DNA from 2 places in the Paenibacillus woosongensis genome. Region 2 is predicted to be linked to the other one. Evidence: predicted binding sites of a transcription regulator. Region 2 holds the regulator's gene; the other holds the start of a gene.
The links. The regulator CtsR, encoded in region 2, represses protease genes until heat stress. The targets are predictions, from matches to a motif close to ATGGTCAATAAAGGTCAAACA.
Positions count from the first base shown of each region.

Region 1: clpP (ATP-dependent Clp endopeptidase proteolytic subunit ClpP) is a predicted target of CtsR. The motif match lies at 7,444-7,464, and genes of this name have one in related genera.

Region 1 covers NZ_CP126084.1:186,070-198,576, forward strand. The annotation lists gene QNH46_RS00915 (ABC transporter permease) at 1-791, shown strand, start outside; gene QNH46_RS00920 (ABC transporter permease) at 791-1,597, shown strand; gene QNH46_RS00925 (ABC transporter substrate-binding protein) at 1,903-2,952, shown strand; gene QNH46_RS00930 (DUF3298 and DUF4163 domain-containing protein) at 3,103-3,900, shown strand; gene QNH46_RS00935 (DsbA family oxidoreductase) at 4,019-4,753, opposite strand; gene ade (adenine deaminase) at 4,783-6,579, opposite strand; gene clpP (ATP-dependent Clp endopeptidase proteolytic subunit ClpP) at 6,668-7,264, opposite strand; tRNA gene QNH46_RS00950 (tRNA-Arg) at 7,609-7,683, opposite strand; gene QNH46_RS00955 (ABC transporter substrate-binding protein) at 7,873-9,192, opposite strand; gene QNH46_RS00960 (extracellular solute-binding protein) at 9,349-10,470, opposite strand; gene QNH46_RS00965 (sugar-binding transcriptional regulator) at 10,880-11,941, shown strand; gene gap (type I glyceraldehyde-3-phosphate dehydrogenase) at 12,023-12,507, shown strand, end outside.
Region 2 covers NZ_CP126084.1:4,665,721-4,678,227, forward strand. The annotation lists gene QNH46_RS21695 (nucleoside triphosphate pyrophosphohydrolase family protein) at 69-464, shown strand; gene pssA (CDP-diacylglycerol--serine O-phosphatidyltransferase) at 1,423-2,151, opposite strand; gene disA (DNA integrity scanning diadenylate cyclase DisA) at 2,250-3,326, opposite strand; gene radA (DNA repair protein RadA) at 3,341-4,708, opposite strand; gene clpC (ATP-dependent protease ATP-binding subunit ClpC) at 4,937-7,384, opposite strand; gene mcsB (protein-arginine kinase McsB) at 7,413-8,471, opposite strand; gene mcsA (protein-arginine kinase activator protein McsA) at 8,484-9,002, opposite strand; gene QNH46_RS21730 (CtsR family transcriptional regulator) at 9,033-9,491, opposite strand; gene QNH46_RS21735 (NlpC/P60 family protein) at 10,420-11,244, shown strand; rRNA gene rrf (5S ribosomal RNA) at 11,918-12,034, opposite strand; rRNA gene QNH46_RS21745 (23S ribosomal RNA) at 12,242-12,507, opposite strand, start outside.

The sequences.
Region 1 (12,507 bases), 810 kb from region 2:
TCATTCCGATGCTTATTGTTGTCGGCATGTCGTTTATGGGCCGTGACCAGGTTGGCGGCGTCGTAGCCGGCTTCAGCTTGGATGCTTATGCCCGCTTTTTCGATCCGCTGTATTTGGGGATATATTGGGATACGATCGTACTGTCCGTCATGACGACGGTGATCTGTCTGCTGCTGAGCTATCCGCTAGCTTATTATATTGCCAATGCTGGACCGAGAAGACAGACCTGGGGACTGATTCTGGTGACAATTCCGTTCTGGATCAACTTCCTGATTCGCACCTATGCCTGGGTTCTACTGCTTCGCACGCAGGGCGTCGTCAACAATTTGCTGATCGATATCGGACTGATTCACGAGCCGCTGCAGCTGCTGTATACGCGGGGAGCCGTTCTGCTTGGTATGGTCTATACGTTTATTCCCTTTATGGTGCTGCCGATCTATGTTGCGCTGGAACAAATGGACAAAAAGCTGCTGGAGGCGGCCAGCGACCTTGGCGCATCGCCATGGAAGTCGTTCTGGCACATTACGGTGCCGCAGACCAGATCCGGCATCATGACGGGTTCGGTGCTGGTCTATGTCTCTACCACGGGAATGTTCGTTGTAACGGACATTCTGGGCGGCGCGAAATCGGCGATGATCAGCAACGTCATTCAGGCGCAATTCTCGGGAGCGAGGGATTGGCCGTTCGGTTCGGCGCTGTCGATCATTTTTGTGATCACGTCGTTGATTATGATCGCGCTGTTTAACAAAGCAATGACTTCCAGGCACCTCAAAGTAAAGGAGGGGCGCTGATGAAGACGAAGACGCATCCATTGCTCGGCTTTCATTCGCTGCTGATGATGGTGTTTATTTACGTGCCGATCGCTTTTATAATTGCATATTCCTTTAATAGTTCGCGTCTGGCTGCCGACTGGAGCGGCTTCACGCTGGACTGGTATTTCTCTTTGTTTAAAAACCGCCGGGTCATCGAGGCGCTGAGCAACAGCTTAATCGTTGCTGCGGTATCCACTGTAGCATCTACCATTCTGGGAACGATGGCCGCGCTGTCGATGAGAAAGTTGAACCGCAAGATGCGGGCCGGGATGGGCGGTCTGCTCTACCTGCCGATCATCATTCCGGATATTATTATGGGATTATCCTTGCTTGTCCTGTTCACCCAGTTCCATATTCCGATGGGCAAGCTGACGATTATTCTAGCCCATATTACGTTTAGCATGTCCTATGTTTACGTTGTGGTCAGCACGAGGCTGGCGGACATGGGGAAGCAGCTGGAGGAAGCAGCGAACGACTTGGGGGCGGATGCGTGGCAGACGTTCCGTTATGTCACATTTCCGCAAATCATGCCTGGTATCGTGGCTGGTGCGCTTATCGCCTTTACGTTGTCCTTGGATGATTTTATGGTGAGCTTCTTCGTCAGCGGGCCTAGCTCGACGACGCTGCCGATCTATATTTACGGGCAAGTAAAACGGGGTATTTCCCCGGAAATTAATGCGTTGTGTACCATTCTGATCATCGTCAGCGTCACATTGATTTTACTGGCGCAATATGCGTTGAATCGGGGCAAAGGGCAAAAGAAAAAATCCCTCCTCCCATTCTAATGAGAGGTAATGCACTGAAAAGTTGACTTTTTGAACATGATTAAAGTAAATAAGATTAATTAAAGAATGGATGCAGGCAAGGGAGAAAAATGATTCCGAAGAAATGAAAGCTTTCTGAAGGAAAGCTGCTTCGGAAGCATAAGCTTGTGACTCGGCTTTGTGATCGGATTTCTGCCTCATATGAATTTATATACTCCAAGAAATCCGGGAACAACAGCGATCGTAGGAGCAATTTACGTACTTGCCCTACATCCTTCTCAACTGTCCAACTTATAATAGGTTATTAAAGAGAGGAGATCAAAGAATTGAAAAAAATGAGATGGGCCGGCGTACTGCTGGCGAGCATGTTAGTTATTTCCCTCTTGTCCGGATGCGGATCATCTGGCAAGGAAACGTTGAACATCTACAGCTGGGCGGATAACTTTGACGCCGACGTACTCGCTGATTTTGAAAAAGAATATAACGTAAAAATTGTATATGACGTGTTTGCCAACAACGAGGATCTGCTTGCGAAGATCAAAACGGGCGGCAGCGGTTACGACTTGATTCAGCCTTCCGACTATATGGTCGACACCATGATTAAAGAGGGGCTGCTGGCACCGCTGAACATGGAGAACATCCCGAACTTCGAGAACATCGATCCTGCGTTTAAGGATCCTGTGTTCGACCCGGGCAACAAGTATTCCATCGTTTATATGACCGGCGTGACGGGAATTGCATACAACAAGAAATACATCAAGGACGAGATCGACAGCTGGGAAGATCTGTGGAACCCGGCTTACAAAGGAAAGGTGTTGCTGCTGGACGATAACCGCGAAGTGATCGGGATGGCTCTGAAAAAAGCCGGCAAATCGAACAGCTCGACAGACGAAGCAGAAATCGGCGCTGCGGTGGACGACTTGAAGCAGCTGCTGCCAAGCGTGCTTGCTTTTGATACGGATAATATTAAGAATAAAATGATCCAGGAAGAGGGCTGGATTGGCACAGTCTGGTCGGGCGATGCTTCCGTGATTGCCAGTGACAATCCGGACGTAGCATATGTTGTGCCTAAAGAAGGCGGTACGATCTGGGCCGATAATTATGCGATTCCGAAGGATGCGAAGAACAAGGAGCTGGCAGAGAAGTTCATCAACTACATGCTGGAGCCTGAAGTAAGCGCGAAGAACTACGAGTCGATCGGCTATAGCGATCCGAATATCAAGGCGAAGGAGTTCCATAGCGACGAATATAATGCCGATACGATGATCAACCTTTCTGCGGATGAGCTGTCCCGCACAGAATGGCTTGGCGACGTTGGGGATAAGCTGCAGCTCTACGACCGTTACTGGACAGAGCTGAAGAGCGGACGGGAATAACGGCCATCGATTGGCAACAATAATTTACAACAGCGAGGCGCATTTGCGCTTCGCTTTTTTTGTGGTCTCATACGCTTAATCGGATGTTGGGCATGATTTTGCTGGAAGAGGGACATAATTCGACTATCCAAGGAAAGAGGTGAGGCAAAGATGATGATGTGGAAGAACTGCCGGATTGGGTTAGGCCTGCTCGCGGCCGTGTTGTTATCGGCGGGAATGCTGCTTGAAGGCAACGTTGGCGCAGAGGATGGGGCTCTGGGAATGGGAGTTCAAGCCAAGCAGACACCATTCGCAGGGACAACCCAAGCAACAGCAGCTGCCGAACAAGGGGTTAAAGTCGAGACGCGAACAATAACGAAGTCCTTGCCAGGGGCATCGATTAAAGCGGAATATCCCCATATAAGCGGTTTGAAGAGCAAATCGGTCCAACGGAAGCTTAATTCGTACTTCACAGCCCGCGCGGAGGATTTCGTGAAGAAATCCGTTAAGGAAGCAAAGCAGAACCAGCCTTCCCCAAGCGGGAATAAGTATGAATTTCTGGCTAACTATACGGTCACCTATAACAAGAATTGCATTCTGAGCCTCTATGAGCAGACCTATGCTTACACCGGGGGAGCACATGGAAACAGCTACCGGGAAGGGCTGACCTTTCGGCTGAAGGACGGCAAGCGGCTAACGCTTGACGAGCTGCTGCGGGCGAATCCGAATTATCGCCAGATCGTCGATCCTGCCATAGCTCAGCAATTACAGCAGACGCAGGGCTATTTCGGCAATTTCAAGACGATTGGCCCGAATCCGTCGTATTACGTCAAGGACGAGGGTGTCGTCATCTTTTTCCCGTTGTATGAGTATTTGCCTTATGTGAACGGATTTCCGGAGTTCTATTTTCCTTTCTCGCAGCTGCTGCCTTCAGGTACGAATCCGTTTGATTTCACGAGACACAAATAATACTATTATGTTTTGCGATAGTGGAACAATTCTATGGTTACGAAAAAGCTCCCCTCATAAGGACGGGTATTTAACCTGCCTGTGATGAGGGGAGCTTTTGTCAGTTCTGGATGAGCTCCTAAACGGAGCAAGAGCCGTCCGAGCAGGAGGGGTCGGAATTCGGGCCTGTGTCCGAATTTCCGCCAGCCTGGCCAGAAATCACTTGCAATGGCTGCTGCTGTTCTTCCTGCCACACCTGCTCAAGCACTTCCAGGAATGTTCCGCTTGGCTGCGCGCCGGATACGGCGTATTTATCGTTGAAGACAAAAAAAGGAACACCGGTAATTCCAAGACGAGCGCCCTGCTGGAGTTCGCCGATTACTGCGGAATCGAAGGCGCCTTCCTCAAGAACGCGAAGAGCCTCCTGTTCGTTGAGGCCTACTTCGGCCGATAGCCGGGCAAGCGTAGGATGGTCGCCGAGATCAAGACCTTCCGTGAAATAAGCTTGGAACAACCGTTCGGCCAGCTCGTTTCCTTTGCCATGCTGTTTGGCGAACTGCGTCAATTGATGGGCATCATGGGTGTTCGTGGGGATGACGTTATCCATGTGGTACTCCAGCCCGACTTCAGCGGCTTGCATAGTGACTTGCTCATTCATTTGTTTGGCTCGTTCGTAGGGCATGCCGTATTTCTCGGCCAGCACCGTGTTAATATCCTTGCCGGTCTTCTTCTCGGCATCGGGCGCGAGCTCGAAGCTGCGGAAGCCAACTTGGACTTGGTCGCCATGAGGGAATTGCTTCAGGGCTGCTTCGAATTTGCGTTTGCCGATATAGCAGAATGGGCAAGCAAAGTCTGACCATATGTCTACTTTCATGGGATTGCCTCCTTAAATTTACTCTTCTATCATTCAATAATTTCTACAGGAATAAGCTTGAACTCGGTGACGTCAACCAGACCGCGATTTGAAATGCGGATCTCCGGAATGACCGGCAGGGCGATCAGCGAGAAGGTCATGAACGGTGCATTCAATGGACAGCCCAACTGCTGCCAGGCCGCAGCAAGCTGCTTCACTTCCCTGGTTACAGTCTCCAGCGGCTGATCGGACATCAAGCCGGCGATGACCATAGGCACCGAGGCGAGGACTTGGCCGTTCTCCACCGCAATCATGCCACCGCCAAGCCGGGCTAGCTCATTGGCTGCGAGAGCCATATCCTCTGCATTCGTTCCCATGACGAGCAGGTTGTGGCTGTCATGGGCCACTGTAGAAGCAACCGCTCCGCTTCTCAATTGGAAGCCCTGGGCGAAGGCCAGAGAGATTTGTCCGGTGCCATGATGACGCTCAATGCACGCCAGCTGTACGATATCCTGCTTAGGGTCAAGCTGGATAATGCCGCCGGAGACCTGCAGCGTCGCTGTTGCCTTCGCCGTGCGGGCGCTGTTCTCGATTGCTTGGATGAGATGCACCTTGGTGCTTGTTCCCTGGCTTCGGCTGCTCAGCAGGAAGTCCGCTGCAGTAAGCGGGCGGGCTAAATGAACCGATTGCCGTATTTTCTCCGGATAGACATAGCTGGGAAACTGAGCTATCAGTCTGCCGCGATCATAGACCAGTTCGCCGTTCGTAATAACGCTGGAAGGCTCCATTTGCCGCAAATCATCGATAAGCAGCAGATCGGCGCATTTGCCCGGGGCGATTCCGCCGATATCGCCATCGAGCTTGAAGTAGCGAGCTGTGTTGATCGTCCCCATCTGAATAGCGGTAACCGGGTCAACACCTTCCTCTATAGCACGGCGGACAACATGGTTGAGATGTCCCTTCTCAACCAGCGTTTCCGGGTAGACGTCATCGGTAACAAGCATAATGTTGTCGGTTCTTACACGATCTTCAGTGACGACCTTGATAACCTCCTTGACGTCATGCCAGGCGGAGCCCTCGCGGATCATCAGATGCATGCCGAGCCTTAGCTTAGCCAAGCCTTGCTCTCTTGTAACCGTCTCGTGACAGGAGGTCACACCCGCGGCAATGTAGGCCTGAAGCTGCTGCTCGTCGTCGCTAGGGAAGTGGCCGGTGACCGCTTTGCCGGCTTCCATGGTGGCTTTGATTTCCCCGGTCATTTTCGGTTCGCCATGCACGACGCCGGGGAAGTTCATCACCTCGCCCAAGCCCGCAACACCGTCCCAGGTCATGCCCTCTGCGATGTCGTCGACATGCAGCTCGGCGCCGGCATCCTCGAGATCCGTCGTAGACGGAACACAGGAAGGGAAGGTGGTGTATACCTTCAGTGGCAAACCGCGGCCTTCTTCATGCATGAGGCGGACCCCTTCCGTTCCGAATACGTTGGCGATTTCATGCGGATCCATAAATATAGCAGTGGTTCCTTTGGCTAGCGCCGCTTTGGAGAATTCGGTGACAGACAGCATCGTACTTTCAACGTGCATATGTCCATCCAGCAGACCTGGTGAAATATACCGGCCAGCGGCGTCGATCACCTGCGTACTAGCTCCTATTGTATGTAAGGCATGGCCTACATAAGCAATGCGGCCATGCTTGATGGCTACATCCGTGTTCTCGATCAGTTCGCCGGTGTATACGTTCACCAGCGTACCGTTAGTGACGACCAGATCGGCGGGCTCTGCCCCCATGGCAACCTGGCCCAGGCTGTGGCTGACGTCATATTGTTTGTTCGTTCGGTTATGGCTCATTTCTCTGGTCTCCTTTACACCTAGCACCCTAATTGCAAGAAAGACTGTCCTCCAAGCTATGCTTGGAAGACAGCCTTATTTACAATCGTTACACTCCAGCAGGAGTGACTTTCTCAATCACTTTGTCCACAATGCCATATTCCATTGCTTCGGCAGCGCTCATAAAGTAATCGCGGTCCGTATCCTTCTCAATCCGCTCCAACGGCTGTCCAGTACGCTCCGCAAGAATATGATTCAGTTTATCGCGCATTTTCAGGATGCGGCGAGCCCGGATTTCGATGTCCGTCGCTTGTCCTTCCGCACCGCCTAGCGGCTGATGGATCATGATCTCGCTGTTAGGCAGCGCATAACGCTTGCCTTTCGCGCCTGCGTTCAGCAGGAAAGCGCCCATAGAAGCAGCCAGTCCGACACAAATCGTCGATACGTCTGATTTAATAAATTGCATCGTATCATAAATCGCCATCCCTGCGGTAATTGAGCCGCCAGGGCTATTAATGTACAAATGAATATCTTTGCCTGGGTCTTCTGCATCCAGGAATAGCATTTGCGCGATGATGGAGTTGGCAACGACGTCATTCACTCCGCTACCAAGGAAGATAATACGGTCTTTCAGCAGTCTGGAATAAATGTCGTATGCGCGTTCTCCGCGGTTGCTTTGTTCAACGACCATTGGAATATAACTCACCGATAAAACCTCCTTAGATTGGTTCGAGCTCCTACTAGCGTCTCTTCGATAAAGGCCGGGCCAATCGCGAAGCGAGCAGTATAGCCTCCATTGTAATATAGATTCATGTATCGATTCAATCAATCTCATAATTGACGAAATCGAGAATTATTAACCTCATCATAAACAATTTTAAGTAGAAAGTCAAAGATGGTCAAACTATAAAAAAAGAAAAAGCACCACTTGGTTTGGTGCATTCATGATCCGTTCCGGTTCTGACAGTAATAAGAACGCTGCTTGCGTGCTGTAGAAAAATAAAAAAAGCCTTATTTAAGGCTTTGCGCGTTTGAAGGTTGAAATTTAGATGGCGCGCCCGCGAGGAATCGAACCTCGATCTCAGGCTCCGGAGGCCTACGTCATATCCATTGGACCACGGGCGCAAATTTAGCGTAACAAAAATGATTATATGGCATCGGGGGACAAATTTCAAGTGGCAAATTTTATTCTGCGCCAACACGTGTGTAGACGGCATGTCCGTCTGCCCCCAAGAGCCATACTGCGGGTTGAGAGACTGCCTAGCGGGACAAACTCGGCCGAAACGTGTTGGCGGCCTGTATTTACTTTGCGCTTTACTGCTTCAGCTCAAGCTCGGCGAGTGTTGTATCGACCGCCTCTTGGCCACGCAGCTCCGCCTCCGCGAGCGCTTCCTCCAGCGTCAGCTCATTTTGCAGGAGCCGATCCAGCACGGATTGAGCGGCAGATTGAAAAGCATCCAGCACATTGGCGTCGACCTGGGTATACGGGTCGATGTAATCGGGGTTAGCCTGAAGCGAATAAAGGGGAGAGAGATCATGCCCGGTTACCGGGTGGACATATTCGGTTACGGCCGGCAAGCCGTAATTGGGCTGTTTCTGAGCCAGCAGACGGCTGTTGAGAGCATCACCAGCAATGAATTTGACGAGTTCAAGCGCTTCTTCCGGATGCTCTGAAATTGAAGAGACGCCAAAAAAGTCAAAGATCTCATAAAAGTTGGAGGTGTCAGGATTCAGCGGGTCAATAGGCGCGCTAACCACTCCCCAGTCAAGCATTGTACCGCCTTCAAAATGGGAGAAGGGCTCGAAGTTATAAGCGAGAACATTGGAGCTCACAGTCATTGCCGCATCCTCTGTCAAGAATGCGGGATGCTTCATTGAATCAAGCTCTTCTCCTAGGTCATAAACGACACCTGCACGGAAAGCCTGAACCGCGTTGGACCAGATCGATTTCCAGTGTTCGGTATTCATTGTTACTTTCATGGTATGGGGATCGAAATAAGACAAGTTCTCCGTCTCCCCGGCTTTAAGGATATAGTTCATCGTCACGTTCTTGTAATAATTCATTTGGATGCCGTACAAGCGGTTGCCTTCTTTATCTTCAGTAGGAAATCGCTGCGCCAGAGCAAATACATCGCTCCAGCTCATTCCGTCGTACGGATAAGCAATATTATATTCATCAAACAGCTTCTTGTTGAAATATAGCGCTTCGCTATGAAAAGTAGGAGCTAACGCATAGTAGCGGCCGTCCTCGGAAGCTGAGCTAAGTAGTGCGGTAACGATTGGCGAGAGATCTCCTTCGTTCGTTGATGGATTTAATAGGGGCGGAGGGATCTGTCTAAGCTTACCTTGCTCTATTGCTGCTTTGTATTGGTCCATTCCGTTTATATAGATTACATCAGCCTCTGCATCGAAGCTGCCACCGTCCGTTCCGGGTTCATCCTGGATGACCTGGATTTCAATATAGGGATGCGACTTCTGGAAAGCAAAGCCGAACATTTTATAGAACTGCTGTGCAGACGGATAGCTGACTTTGATCGTAATCGGTTGAACCTGCTGGGGCCTTTGGCAGCCTGTAAGTGACGAAAAAACGATGATAAGAAGTAAAGGTATGAACAGTCCGCGTTTTATGGGCATATGTATGTTCCTCCTTGTAAGTGAAGAATAGGGCGGGATAGACCCGCCCTATTTATTACCAGCTATCTGATGCATAATCCTGGGCGTATTTGCCTCCAGAGAAATAAGTTCTTGATGCTTCCCGATTACATCAACCTAATTGCAGAGTCGGTACAGTTATTGAATTTCTTTCTTCGCGATTTCAGCTAAAGCCTGTTCTGCTGTTGCATTACCGGTGATGGCCTGTTCTATCGCTTCATTTAGAAGCTCATAAATGGTGCTTGGAACCGGGCTTGTACGATATGCGGGTCTAAGCTTGTAGAAGGCTTCTATATCTGAGGTGCTCTGCCCCATGGAAGTGTAAGCCGTGAGTGAAGAAAAGCCATAAACGGAACGATACGACCACTTGGCAGTTTGATCTGACATAAAGAAACGGATTAATTCCCAGGCTGCATCGCTTTCGGTCGAGCTGGCAGGGATCGCCCACATGCCGTCCAACCCATAGTGGTGGCTTGAATCCGGCTCCGATGGATGGGTTGGCATGGTCACCAGCTTCCATTCCAGATCCGAGCCTTGCTGCTCCAGCTGAATCAATTCTTCGTATGTGATAATGCCCATGGCATACTCGCCTGTTAAAAATAAATTGTCATTTAAATCATGAAGGGCAATGTTACCTGTTCTTAGCGGCTCAAGAGTAAGCTCCAGCAAATTTGCCCATGAGGAGCTGTCCAAAGTGATTTGCTTCGTATCCTCATTGTAGGCTTGGAGGTTCTCGGTTTGCCCAACGTTAATTAAAAAGTGGGCGTTCGACGGGTAAGAATGCGTCAGGCCTTTGGGGAATTGATGGGCTAAATCAATGATTTCCTCCCAGGTCATCTGATCCTTGGGATATGGAACGCCATATTGGTCAAATAAACGAGAGTTGTATACAAGTGCCCGGCTATAGAAGGTTGGGGCCAGCCCGTATAGCTTGCCATCTCCATATTGCTTCATGAGTTCTACGGCGCTCGGTACGAAAGTATCCAGAGAGAAGGAGGTTTTTTGTATGTATGGATCAAGCTCCTGGAGAAATCCGTTATTTGCCAAATATTGCAAATAAGCCGGCGGAAGGTAGATTAGGTCTACAGTGTTCTCAGCAGTCCATTCTTGTACGGATATCCTCTCCGTTATTAAGTCACTTGTCGGTATTACATTGTAATTTAATTTCGGATATTCAATCGACAGCAAGGATGAATATCTATTCTCGAACTGCTTCTCTGAGAAGTAGCCGATGTTTAGGGTGAGTTCGCTGTCGTTCAATTCGGAAGGGGAGGGCTGACCCGTACATCCGGTTATAAAAAACAGGCAAATGATAAGAATATATGTTGTCCGAACACGCAATGAATACACCACATTTCCCAAAATTGTAATTAGATGAAAATTTAAGTATACCCTCGTCTCTACTCTTTGTAAATCAACAAACTAGATTGCTAGCATGCTGCTGCCGGCTTGCCGCAAAAAAGTCATAAAAACGCCGTTTTTCATGTCTTGGCGAATTTCATCGAAAATAATTGAATAAGCCTCCAGAAGATAGAGAAATATAGGGACATCACACTTGCAACTGGGACCAAAATTGGTTAAAATATCAGTGGGACTTAAAACGTTAACCCGGGACATTTTAAGGCCAAGGGAGATGGAGAGGAAGACGAAGCTTGCAGGAGTGGAAAGCATGCGAAATATTTTAGAAATGCAGAAGCAGCTTCTTCCAGATCTCATGGAAATTCTCAAAAAAAGGCATACCATACTTCACCAGATCATGTTATCGGATGTGATTGGTCGCAGAACCTTGGCGCTTTCACTAAACATGACGGAACGTGTACTGCGTGCCGAAACAGATCTCCTGAAGGCTCAAGGCCTGATTGAAATCGAGAATATAGGCATGAGGATTAGCGATTCGGGCAGGAAACTGCTAGAGGATATGGAGCCGATCGTAAAGGAAATATTCGGCCTCGCTAATTTGGAGGAGAGGATTCGCAAAGCCTTTGGATTGCGCAAAGTTGTGGTCATTCCTGGAGACTGGGAGACCTCTCCGCTGACGAAGCGGGAGCTCGGTCTGGCAGGTGCCAAAGCGTTGCTCGGGGCTATGCGCGGCGGAGACGTCGTAGCGGTCACAGGCGGCACAACGATGGCCGAGGTAGCGGAACAGCTGAATCCGCCGGCGAATGCAGCGTTCAAGCAGAATTGGTTCGTTCCGGCGCGCGGAGGGCTCGGCGAGAGCCTGGAAATCCAGGCCAATACGATTGCTTCTGGCATGGCTAAGCGGGTTGGAGCAGGGTACCGATTGCTGCATGTGCCTGATTTGCTCGGCAAGGAAGCGTATCAGTCACTGGTGCACGACCCGAACATTCAGGATATCGTGAGTACGATTCGCCAGGCGCGGATTGTTGTGCACGGCATCGGGGATGCTACGGAGATGGCCCGCCGCCGCAAGCTCGACGCGGCGATGATCGAGGACTTGCAGAAGGATGGCGCGGTCGCAGAATCATTTGGATACTATTTCGATGAAGAAGGCGTAGTTGTTCACAAAATGCTGACCCTGGGACTCCGTCTGGAAGACATCAGGAAGACGGACACGGTGATCGGAATCGCGGGCGGCAAAAGCAAGGCCAAAGCTATACACGCGGTGCTGCAGTTCGGACATGAAGACATTCTCGTCACGGACGAAGCCGCGGCAATGGACATCGTGAGCGAACTGGAGCACAAAGAAAGACAGCAGAACAGCGCAATTTGATCGTTTAACCTTATTTACTCATGACTGCCTATCAGGTGGTCTTGAATAATAAAAAAACAAACACACTGGGAGGATCTATCAATGAGTGTAAAAGTAGGTATTAACGGTTTTGGACGTATTGGACGTCTTGCTTTCCGTCGTATTCAAAACGTAGAAGGCATCGAAGTAGTAGCGATTAATGACTTGACCGACGCTAAAATGTTGGCTCATCTGTTGAAATATGATACAACTCAAGGCAGATTCGAAGGCGATGTAGAAGTTCACGACGGCTTCTTCAAAGTGAACGGCAAAGAAGTTAAAGTTCTGGCTAACCGCAACCCTGAAGAGCTTCCTTGGGGCGAGCTTGGCGTGGACATCGTTCTGGAGTGCACAGGCTTCTTCACCACGAAAGAAAAAGCTGAGCTTCACTTGAAAGGCGGCGCGAAGAAAGTTGTTATCTCCGCTCCAGCTACAGGTGACATGAAAACGATCGTTTACAACGTTAACCATGAAATCCTTGACGGCTCCGAGACGGTTATTTCCGGCGCTTCCTGTACGACGAACTGCTTGGCTCCAATGGCTAAGGT
Region 2 (12,507 bases):
AGCTTGATATGAGGGGAAATTGTGGCATATAATGAACTCAATTCATAATATTTGAGGTGGATGGAAAAATGAGCGCTCAAAGCCTGCAATCTTTTCAAGAACAAGTTTCTGATTTGTTACTCCGTCACCGCAGTTTGCTAGATGTCCTGTCCAAATTGGGACAAACCAATGCGTCCGTCGTCCGCTCCGTCACTAAATCGGTGACTGAATGCGGTTGCATCGAGCTTCACGCCACAAAACAGCAATTCGAACCCGGCATGGATCTGCAGCATGCCAAGGAAACGATCCGCAAGCATGTTCAAGGAGAACTTTGCGAGAACTGCCGGGATGCCGTTACCAATGAGTTGGGACGTAACCTTTTTTATATGTCAGCTCTCTGTAACTTGCTGGAGATCGACATGGATGAAGTCGTCCGACGGGAATCGCAGAAGTGCGCCACTTTAGGATTGTTTAACTTATCATAGATGTATTTTTTGCACCCACCCCCACCCCTCCCTGCCAAAGGGAGGGCCCAAGGGCTGTGCCTCTGAACTCACCATATGGAAATAGCGTGAGTGATACCGAGGAACTCCTTTGCACTGGATGCGCTTAGGCACTGCCTAGGCACGCTTTTTCCCCATTCAGGTACGTCATGTTTAGGAACGCTTCTACTCCCCCGAACTACTTACTGTATCTCCCTTCCTCGTTCGCTTCACCCGGAAAGCTGCTGCGTGCCATGTTCTGCTTGTCCCTTGCGAGTACGCTCTACTAGAGCAATCCTTCTTAACAGGAATCCCGATCAGGAGCCTACAGGTACTTACGTGAACCTATAAGAGACTACAGGAGCTCACAGGAGCCAACTTAGTACTGCTATGTACCAGGCACACTTCTCCCTTACGAGATGCAATGTAGGACATGAAAATTGCTTCGCCATCTTGCTAGCCAACCAATACTTGCTGCTGATCGCACTTAGCAGACTACAATACCCGGCCTTGAACCTACAAGCTCCCCGTGACCAGGAACACCCGTAACGAGAGTGAGACGTGGTAACGAATTTGGGATGTAAATAACAAACCAGAACGTGATCATGAGTCCAGAGACGTGAGTACGAAATCAGAATTTGAATAATGAAGCCGGAACGCCCAATAGCACATGAGTAACGAATCTCACGATCGCTATTTGTCCAAAAATCACCTCAGTCAAGATGTAACGAAGCTGGGCAACGTTATTTCATCCTTTACCTCCCCCAAACAGAAGATACACTGCAAATAGAGTGGATAAGAATCGTTAGATTTAACCTCATAGCCAATATGCACAAATAACGTGGATGAGATTCGTTAAACTTTTTGCGGCGATGCGGTTTGGCCGTAAAACTTATAAATCCAATAAAGATAAAAAGCATGAACGCCGTGATTTCCGACGCTCATGCTTTTATTTTACATATCAACGATTGTGATAAGCTTCCTCGGCCTCATCGTCATCTACCTGCTTGCCGCGGTGAAGCAATTTGTCGAAGCTCTGCTTCAGGCCATAGGCTGCGTAAACGACAAGCGGGATAAAGATAAGCTTGGATAATTCCTCTGGAAAAAGAACCGCAACCATAACTGCAAGCAGGATAACGAACGGCGCTAAAGCAATTCCCTTTTTAGGAAGGCCGATCTTTTTGAAGTTGGGATACTTTACGGAACTAACCATCAAGTATGATACGAGCAATATGCCGCAAATGAAGTAAGGAGCCGTCATATTCTTGTGAAACAGGGACAATGTGGCAATGACACCGCCCGCGGCTGGGATCGGCAGGCCGATGAAATACCCCGGCACTCCCTTCTGCACATTAAATCGAGCCAATCTCAGCGCGCCGCACATCGGGAAGATGGCCGTAACAGCCCAAGCAATTCCCGGATGAATCCCGCTAAAAGCAATAGAGTACATTAACAGGGCAGGGGCGACGCCAAACGATATAATATCCGATAATGAGTCCAGCTCTTTACCGAATTCGCTTTGAGCGTCAAGCGCCCGGGCAACCCGCCCGTCCAGCCCGTCGAGCAGCATCGCCACAATGACCATGATCGCGGACATGCTGTATTTGCCGTCAAAAGCAAAAATAATGGCTAGCATCCCTAAAAATAAGTTTCCCAGGGTAAATACATTCGGAAGTGATTTTGTAATCATCTCTTCACCTCGTATAGATTTCCAATAATCTTATTATCGGATTATGAAGCAAATTACTTTAATTCCCAAAAGAAAACTCGGCCCGCAGGCATACAGGCTTAAATTTGTCTATCGATAAAAGCCTGTTCCTGCAGCCGCTTAAGACCTTCTTTGATCGTTCTGGCCCGAACCTCGCCAATGCCGTCCACTTCGTCCAGCTCGTCGATCGTTGCCATCAGCACCCCTGGAAGATGCTTGAAGCGCTCGACAAGGTTATGGATGATGACGTTCGGGAGACGCGGGATTTTGTTCAGTACGCGATAACCTCGCGGAGACACTAAGTCTTCGGACATTGCCGCCGAAGCCGGATAACCGAGCAGTCTGGTGATATGGCTCATCTCAAGCAGGTCGTCGTCACTGGATCGCTTCAATCCAAGGATAATTTCCCGAATGGCTTCATCGCTGTCTTCCTTAGCATAGTCTTTGTATAACAGCCACGCTTCTTCCTCCATATTGCTAACCAGCTCTTCCATTTGCATACTAATCAACCGGCCTTCGGAGCCCAGTTCGTTAATGAACCGTTTGATCTCCATTTTGATCCGAATCACCATTTCAACCCGCTGAATCACATTAATGACCTCGGGCATCGTCACCAGCTCTTCGAACTCGGATGCCGTCAAATTCGTAAGCGCCTGATTGAGAACAGCCCTGTATTTCTCCAGGGTCTGGATCGCCTGGTTCGCTTTCGTCAGGATAACCCCAATCTCCTTCAGGGAATAACGAAGCCCGCCTTGATATAACGTGATGATATTGCGGCGCTGGGAGATCGAGACGACCAGCTTGCCCGTCTGCTTCGCCACCCGCTCCGCCGTCCGGTGGCGAATCCCCGTCTCCGACGAGGAGATGGATGAATCGGGAATGAGCTGCGTATTTGCATACAATATTCTCTTAAGATCCTCGCTCATGATGATGGCTCCGTCCATTTTTGCCAGCTCGTATAAGTAGTTCGGCGAGAAGTCGCAGTTAATGGAGAAGCCTCCTTCAACTACTTCCATCACTTCCGGGCTGTATCCCACAACGATCAGCCCGCCGGTCTTGGCCCGGAGCACGTTCTCAAGTCCATCGCGAAAAGCAGTGCCGGGCGCGACGAGTCTGAGTAAATCATTCATTTTCTCCGCATGGGTGTTTTCCTTCATGAACTTAATGCCCCCTAATCTAACGCAACAGCTAGCGCATCTGCAACAGTATTTACGCCAATCAATTGTATTCCTGCGGGACTCTGCCAGCCCTTCATGCTCTTCTCGGGCAGAATAACGCGTTTGAATCCTAACTTCGCTGCCTCCTTCACCCTCTGCTCAGCCCTGGAGACGGCCCGGACTTCACCGGTAAGCCCAACTTCCCCGAAGATGACATCGTCCGGCTTGGTCGGAATATCGCGAAAGCTGGAAGCAATGCTCACAGCAATCGCCAGATCAACGGCCGGCTCATCCAGCTTCACTCCGCCAGCCAGGTTCACGTAAGCATCCTGATTTTGCAGGAACATACCCATCCGCTTCTCCAGTACGGCGATGATCAGTCCCATCCGATGGTGATCTACACCCGTCGCCATCCTTCGCGGGGAAGGAAAATGTGTCGATGCGATCAGAGCCTGCAGTTCTACGAGCATCGGGCGTGTTCCTTCCATACTCGCCACGACGGTGGAGCCTGCGACACCAAGCGGCCTCTCGGAGAGGAACAGCTCCGAAGGGTTAGTTACTTCGGTCAAGCCGGATTCGTTCATTTCAAATATGCCGATTTCATTCGTAGAACCGAAGCGGTTCTTCACCGCCCGAAGCAGGCGGTAAGAGTGATGTCGTTCTCCTTCGAAATACAGCACGCAGTCCACCATATGCTCCAGCAGCCTTGGCCCGGCAATGGCTCCTTCCTTCGTCACATGCCCGACCAGAACCGTGGCAATCCCCTGCCCTTTGGCAATGCGCATGAAGCGCGCCGTACATTCGCGAACCTGGGATACGCTTCCCGGCGCGCTTGTCACTTCCGGCAGATATACGGTTTGGATCGAGTCGATGACGAGGAAATTCGGCTTCAGCTCGTCGATCGCCGATTCAATGGCTTCCATGTCGCTCTCACAGAGGACATACAGCTCTTGCGACAAGGCTCCTAGCCGCTCGGCTCTCAGCTTCGTCTGCCTGATTGACTCCTCCCCGGATATATACAGTACTTTCAATCCGGCCTGAGCCATTTCGTGGGATGTCTGCAGGAGCAGCGTCGATTTGCCGATTCCTGGATCACCGCCGACCAGTACGAGCGAGCCGGGTACGACTCCGCCGCCAAGCACCCGGTTCAGTTCTCCTATGCCAGTGACGATGCGCGGTTCTTTGCCGCTCTCTATGTTTATGATGGGCAGCGGTTTTTCTTTCGTATGAAATAGACCAGAGGACATCCCCTGCGTCTTTACGACTTTCTCCGTTTCTTCGACCATGGAGTTCCATGAACCGCACCCCGGGCATTTCCCGTACCATTTCGGCGATTCATATCCGCACTCCGTGCAAAAAAACTTTGTTTTTACTTTAACCATTTTTCTCTCCTTAAAATATCTGCAAAATTTAACAAACCTTGCAGCCCAAACCACTAAGAGTAACACTCAAAGTTTACCATTGTTTCTGATTTAACGTAAAGGTTTTTCGGGCGCTTTATACAAATATGGGAAATACGAAGAAAAGACAGCCCCGGAAACCGAAATTCCCAGGCTGTCTTGCATGATTCGCTTTGCAATACGATTCAGATCGTTTTGCTCACTATTCATTTACTTGGCGCTTTTGGTAAAAGCCCCCGTCTTCTTCACGGTCAAGCTGCCATCCTCCACATCAATCGTCAGCGAATCGCCTTTCTTGACGTTTCCGGTCAGCAATTCTTCAGACAAGCGATCCTCGATATGCTTCTGGATAGCTCTGCGAAGCGGACGCGCTCCATAAGCTGGATCAAAGCCTTCTTTAGCCAGAAACTCCTTGGCTTGATCGGTCAGAACGAAGTCCACCTCGTATTCATGCAGCCGTTTGCGAAGCTCTTCTGCCATCAGCGTAACGATTTCGCCGATATGCTTCTGCTCCAGCGAGTGGAATACGATAATTTCATCGATCCGGTTAAGGAATTCCGGACGGAAGCTCTTCTTAAGTTCTTCCATCACTTTGCCTTTCATATTGTCATAATCTGCCCCGGAGTCGTCTACGGCAGTAAAGCCAAGCCGCGTATTGCGTCTGATCGCTTCGGCCCCGACGTTCGAGGTGAGAATGATCAGTGTATTGCGGAAGTCTACCACACGTCCTTTGGAGTCCGTCAAACGGCCATCCTCCAGCACTTGCAGCAAAATATTGAATACCTCAGGGTGCGCCTTCTCGATTTCATCCAAGAGTACGACCGAATATGGCTTGCGGCGTACTTTCTCCGTCAGCTGGCCGCCTTCTTCATAACCAACATATCCTGGAGGGGCGCCAACGAGACGAGCCGTGGAGTGCTTCTCCATATATTCGGACATGTCGATGCGGATAACCGCATTTTCGTCGCCGAACATGGCTTCGGCCAGGGCCCGCGCCAGCTCAGTCTTACCTACCCCAGTTGGGCCTAGGAAGATAAAGGAGCCCATCGGACGCTTCGGATCCTTCAGTCCGGCACGCGCCCGGCGAATCGCCCGGCTGACCGCCTTAACGGCTTCGTCCTGCCCGATAACGCGCTCATGCAGGATTTGCTCCATATTGAGCAGTCTTTCCGTTTCCTCTTCCTTCAGCTTATTGACTGGAATACCAGTCCAGCTTGCTACGACCTGTGCAATGTCCTCAGGCGTAACTTCAGAGTCGGTACGGCCCTGTTTCTCTTTCCATTGATTCTTCGTGATGTCGAGCTCCTCGCGGATTTTCTGCTCCGTATCGCGCAGTGCTGCCGCTTTCTCAAACTCCTGGCTCTGTACAGCCGCGTCTTTCTCTTTGCGGATGTCTTCCAGACGGCTCTCCAACTGCTTCAGATTAGGCGGTACCGTGTATGAGTTCAGTCTTACCTTTGAGCCGGCCTCATCGATCAAGTCGATGGCTTTATCCGGCAGAAAGCGGTCCTGGATATAGCGGTCGGACAGCTTAACCGCCTGTTCAATCGCTTCATCGGTAATTTTAACGCGGTGATGGGCCTCATAGCGGTCGCGAAGTCCATGCAGGATTTGAATGGCTTCGTCAACGGAAGGCTGATCAACCGTTATCGGTTGGAAACGGCGCTCAAGCGCAGCATCCTTCTCGATATACTTGCGGTATTCATCCAGCGTCGTTGCCCCGATGCATTGCAGCTCGCCGCGGGCCAGCGCCGGCTTCAGGATGTTCGAGGCATCGATGGCACCTTCCGCACCGCCTGCGCCAATCAGGGTATGCAATTCATCAATGAACAGGATGATATTCCCGGCTTGACGGATTTCATCCATGATTTTCTTCAAGCGATCCTCGAATTCGCCGCGATATTTCGTACCGGCTACGACAGAACCCATATCGAGGGTCATGACTCTTTTGTCGCGCAGTGTCTCCGGAATTTCATTATTGATAATCTTCTGAGCCAATCCTTCAGCAATAGCGGTCTTCCCTACGCCAGGCTCACCGATCAGCACCGGGTTGTTCTTCGTCCGGCGGCTGAGCACCTGAATGACCCGCTCGATTTCCTTGCTTCGGCCGATAACCGGGTCAAGATTGCTCTCTTTGGCGGATTCCGTCAAATCGCGAGCCAGACTGTCCAGCGTCGGCGTATTCACGTTAGCTGGCGTGCTATGATGACTGGACACCGCCTCGCTGCTGCCCAGCAGCTGCAGCACTTGCTGACGCGCTTTGTTCAGACTGATACCCAGGTTGTTCAATACCCGGGCAGCAACGCCCTCGCCTTCACGAATCAAGCCAAGCAGAATATGCTCTGTTCCCACATAGGTATGGCCGAGCTTGCGAGCTTCATCCATGGATAGTTCGATAACCTTCTTGGCTCTCGGCGTATAAGCGATATTCGCCGGTTGCTCCTGGCCGCGGCCGATCAGCGTCTCTACTTCGTCCTGGATTTTCTCAAGACCCAGTCCAAGCCCGATTAATGCCTTAGCGGCAATTCCTTCCCCTTCACGAATCAAACCAAGCAAAATATGCTCTGTTCCAATATTGTTATGCCCTAACCGTACGGCTTCTTCTTGGGCAAGTGCCAAAACCTTCTGGGCACGCTCCGTAAATCTTCCAAACATCATACTCCTACACCTCCATGAATGTTGTTTCTTATTTACCCAATTTCTCTCGGATCAGCTTAGCGCGGTACATATCGCGTTCGCCCGGAGACATGCTGACCTGAAATTTTTTCTGCAAGAAACCAGGCTGGGTCATGACATTCAATTCATTCAGTACCTGTACGGGCAGCGTATCGATCAATCCCAGATCTACGCCGAGTCTGACGTCGGACAGCCGCTGCGCCGCCTCCTTAGAGTCTATAATCGCTGCGTATAACAAAATGCCATAGGAGCGCATGACGCGATCGGTCATCCGCAGGCGGGATTCAGAGAGCAGTCTCTCCCTTGCCGATTTCTCATGCTCGATGATCTGCATCACAACGCTGTACAAATTTTCAATAATTTCAGATTCGCTTTGTCCCAGTGTAATCTGATTTGAGATTTGAAACAAGTTCCCTGTCGCTTCGCTGCCTTCGCCGTAAATGCCGCGGACTGTCAATCCGACCTGGGACACGGCCGACAGGATCCGATTTATTTGCTGAGTTAGAACCAGCGCCGGCAAATGCATCATGACGGAGGCCCGAAGTCCTGTCCCTACATTCGTAGGGCAGCTGGTAAGGAAACCGCGGTTATCGTCAAAGGCATAATCCACCTGTGCTTCGAAAATATCATCCACCGCGGTCGCCTTCTCCCAAGCCTCCTCAATCTGCAGGCCGGGATAAAGGCATTGAATACGCAAATGATCCTCTTCATTCACCATGATGCTGAGGCTTTCGTCATCGCTGATAAAGACGGCGCCGTATCTGGACTCATTAGCCAAATTCGGGCTGATGAGATGCTTCTCAACGAGCACCTTTTTGTCCAGCTCATCCAAATCGGCTAGAAGAACCGAAGACAACGGCCCGAACTGCTGCATCCTTTGATCTTGCAGCACGCTCTCCAGCTGATTCAGCACGTCCTCGGATTGCTGGTTGGTCGCCAGCATAGGGAATGGCCTGTTCAGCAAATTTCGCGCAATTCGGACACGGCTGCTGATGACGATTTCGGACTCCTTGCCTCCGCTTCTCATCCATTCGCTAAGCGGTTGTTCTGTAAACCGAAGATTTGCCATCGCCCACTCCTCCTACTCCTCGGAAATGTTCTTCTCAAGCTCGCGTATTTGATCCCGCAGGGCTGCGGCCTCCTCGAATTCTTCCTGATGAATCCGATACTGCAGCTCTCTGCGAAGGTCATCGAGCTTGCGCTTGATTTGAATATGCCCGCCAACCCTTTTGGGTACTTTGCCTACATGAACCGTATTGCCGTGTACTCTCTTGAAGAGCGGGTCAAGACGGTCATTGAAATATTTATAACAGGAGCTGCATCCAAAACGCCCAAGCTTGCTGAATTGGGAATAAGTCAGCCCGCACTCTTCGCAGCGCAGGTTCTCGGGTGCCTTGGTCCCGTGGGCGTGACTGCCAGGGGTGAAATCCAGCAGTCCGGACAGCAGGTTATGGATCGAAAATCCGCCTGAAGTCCCTGGAATAAGCTCGCCCTTTTCTCTGGCACAGGTTTCACAAATGTGAAACTCCGTTTTCTCGCCGTTCACAATTTTGGTAAAATGCAATGTTGCAGGTCGTTTGCCGCATTCCTGACAATGCATGGAACGTCCCCTCCCTTACGGATAGACTCGTTAACCTAAAAGTGAAATCAACATGGCCTTCATGATTCTTGCCCGAAGCCGATCGCGTTCAGGCAGTTTTAGCATCAAGACTTCCCTGGAGATAGCCGCTCGCATGAGTGCCGCCTCTCGGCGGTTCAAGAAACGAGCTTCCTCCAGTTGATATATTAGCCCTTCCGCAGCCGTTTGACCCATTTCATCGCCAATCGTGTGATGCAAGTGGGTATGCAGGCTGGTCGGACCAGGCAGCTCGATACGCCGAATCCTGATGTAACCGCCGCCGCCCCGTTTGCTTTCAACCAGGTACCCTTTCTCAAGGGTAAACCTGGTACTGATTACATAGTTGATTTGCGATGGAACGCAGGAAAACCGGTCAGCCAGATCATTGCGTTGAATTTCAACGGTTCCTTCAGGACTTTGATGCAAAATACCCTTGAGATATTGTTCGATAATATCGGAGATATTACGCAATCCATCATCCCTCCCATGCTCAAACGTTAAGCCGACACGATATGCCGCCTCGTCCGGCAAAGCTCTCCGTATAATTCGTTATGGCTACCGTTTGTTGACTTTGACTTTCTTTGACTTTAACTTTATTATATCACAATTTCATACTTTGCCAAGAGGTGTCTTATACATTTCAGTGTAACCTGAGGCGGGGAAGTTATTCAAAAAAGCATTCTAAAAAGGCGTGACTAGAGCCGGGTGCTTAAGATCGGGTGCTTTCAGCCAGCCTGATGAGTCAGTGCATTGAGTCAATCCGTGCTTCGTGTCAAAGTTGTTGAGACCAGCCTTTGAGTCAGTGCATTGAGGCAGTGCATTGAGTCAATCCGTGCTTCGTGTCAAGTATTTGAGTTTGAGCCAGACCCTTAAGTAGGGTCTTTGAGTCAGCCTTTGTGCCGGCTCTTGGTCTTTGAACCAGCCTAAGGGTGGTGTCTTTTAGTTATTCTGTACTCTTACGGACCCTAGTTCCTCTATATCGCATAAATGCCGCTTTTTTCGATTCTAACGGACACAGCGGAACTTATTTGTCCAAAATCGATGTGTTCATAAACCAACTTCACTAAATAGCGCCTTCTGTGTCCGTTGTGGTGCTGAATTCGTGCAAAAACCATAAATAGGGAATCTCCTGTCCGTTACGGGCCAATTACAGTCAAAACACGGAGCAGTACAAAAACACACCGATTCAAAAACAACAATACTTCTTCATATTTACGCAGCTTCCAGCGTGCGGTTTACGCAGCTCCCAGCACGCAGTGCCTTTTGCCTTAGTAATATCCTGCTCTCTCAGGACCCTGCAGCCCCTAGTATTATCTCGAAACCCAAGAAAAAACATGTTCTCTGGATAAGTAAACTGCAGATCAGGATATTCTATAAAAAAGTAAATGGAGGAGTTCATTTGAAAAAGCTAATTATCGCCACCGTTGTATTTGTAAATGCAATCCTCCCGCAAACATGCTTTGCGGTTCCATACGATCAATATACAGCCAAGGGTAACGAGACATTCTGGTCCATTGCCAAGGATTTTGAGGTAGACGTGTCCGAGCTGCAAACAATCAATTCCTTAGTGGATCCAGAAAATATTTGGAGAGGTTTGCTGATCAGCCTGCCTCACGGTCATAAACCGGCGCCGGGATTAATCCCGGCGAACGAAGTATCCAGGACCACTTATAAGATACAAGCTGGCGATACGTTCTGGAGCATTGCCCAAAGTAAGGGGATCCCCCTTGCCTATTTGCTTGAGGCCAATCCCAAGGTAAAAGATCCTCAGCACATTTTTCCCGGTCTAGTAATCAATGTCCCTACCGCACCACCATCCATACCACCGAACGCCAATTGGGAGGAGAAAGCGGATTACATCATCGCCGTGGCAAAGGATCAGTTTGATGTTCCTTATGTTTGGGGCGGGGAAAAACCTTGGGTTGCCTTGGATTGTTCGTCATTCACTCAATATGTGTATGGCAGAGCAGGGATTAAATTGCCACGAACCTCCAATTGGCAATATCAATATGGAACCTATGTGCCAAAAGATCAATTAAGAAAAGGGGACCTTGTATTTTTTAAAGAGCATGGCTCAGAAACAATCACTCACGTTGCAATCTATTTAGGAAACGATTTGATGATTAACGCCGATACGGATCCACGGGACGGAGTCCAACTGGAATACATCTTTGGGGATGACTATTATGGCGCCGCATATGCAGGGGCAAAACGTTATTTCTAACCATGTGCACAGTATTTATCATTAATATATGCAGGATTACTCAGCAAGCTTAGATTAACCAGACAATAGTAAATGGCTAACTGACGAATCCTTTGCCCAATTGGGGCGTTACGGAGGTGGTAGCACTAATGGAAGGAGGATCTAGATGTATTTCCTACATGTAGTTGACCGAATTTTGGCGTATTGCGGGGAGCTAACTGGAGTACCTACATCTAATTTCTGGCTATTATAAGAATTTAAGCAAATTAACGTATTACTACTGCATGAATTACATTTAGTTCGAGTAATTTTGAAAAAGGTGGCAAAATCAATACATAAAATACACTTAGTCTCTATTTTCACCTGTAGCGATCATTTGAACGTCAAGTACAGGTTGTCTTTTTGCTGTCTCTAGTTCTGCTGATCTCTTACGGACCTTAGTTCCGCTATTTCGCAAAAATGCTGCCTTTTCTGGAACTAATGGACACAAGGGAGCCTATTGATGTAAAATCCATGGCTTCGACGGCTATTTCCACTGAATAGCGCCTTCTGTGTCCGTTGGCTTGCCGATTTCACATAAAAACAGCAAATAGCGGATCTCTTGTCCGTAAGAACGTGTTCGACGCAATGCAAACAACACTTAGAAAAACAAAAAAGCACTGCTGATCTTTGGATCAACAGTGCTTTTTCAGTTGCTTGGCGACGTCCTACTCTCCCAGGACCCTGCGGTCCAAGTACCATCGGCGCTGGAGGGCTTAACGGTCGTGTTCGAGATGGGTACGTGTGGAACCCCTCCGCCATTGCCACCAAACAGGCATTTGTGGAACAAATGCTGCCGCGAAATATTCGGTACTACGCTAGTACGTGTATGAATATTGCAGCGTTTCAGATGACTTGATCACCTGAAAACTGGATACGAAACTTCATTTGCGTGTTAGCCCTTACTTGGTTCACCGGGGCCCCCGAAAAGTATTCGGTATACTCTTCGAAGCCTCCGCTTCACTTTTTGGGGTGTTATTTGGATAAGCCCTCGACCGATTAGTACCTGTCAGCTCCATACATTGCTGCACTTCCACCTCAGGCCTATCAACCTCGTCGTCTTCAAGGGGTCTTACTAATTGGGAAATCTCATCTTGAGGAGGGCTTCACGCTTAGATGCTTTCAGCGTTTATCCCATCCGCACGTAGCTACCCAGCTATGCTCCTGGCGGAACAACTGGTGCACCAGCGGTGCGTCCATCCCGGTCCTCTCGTACTAAGGACAGCTCCTCTCAAATTTCCTACG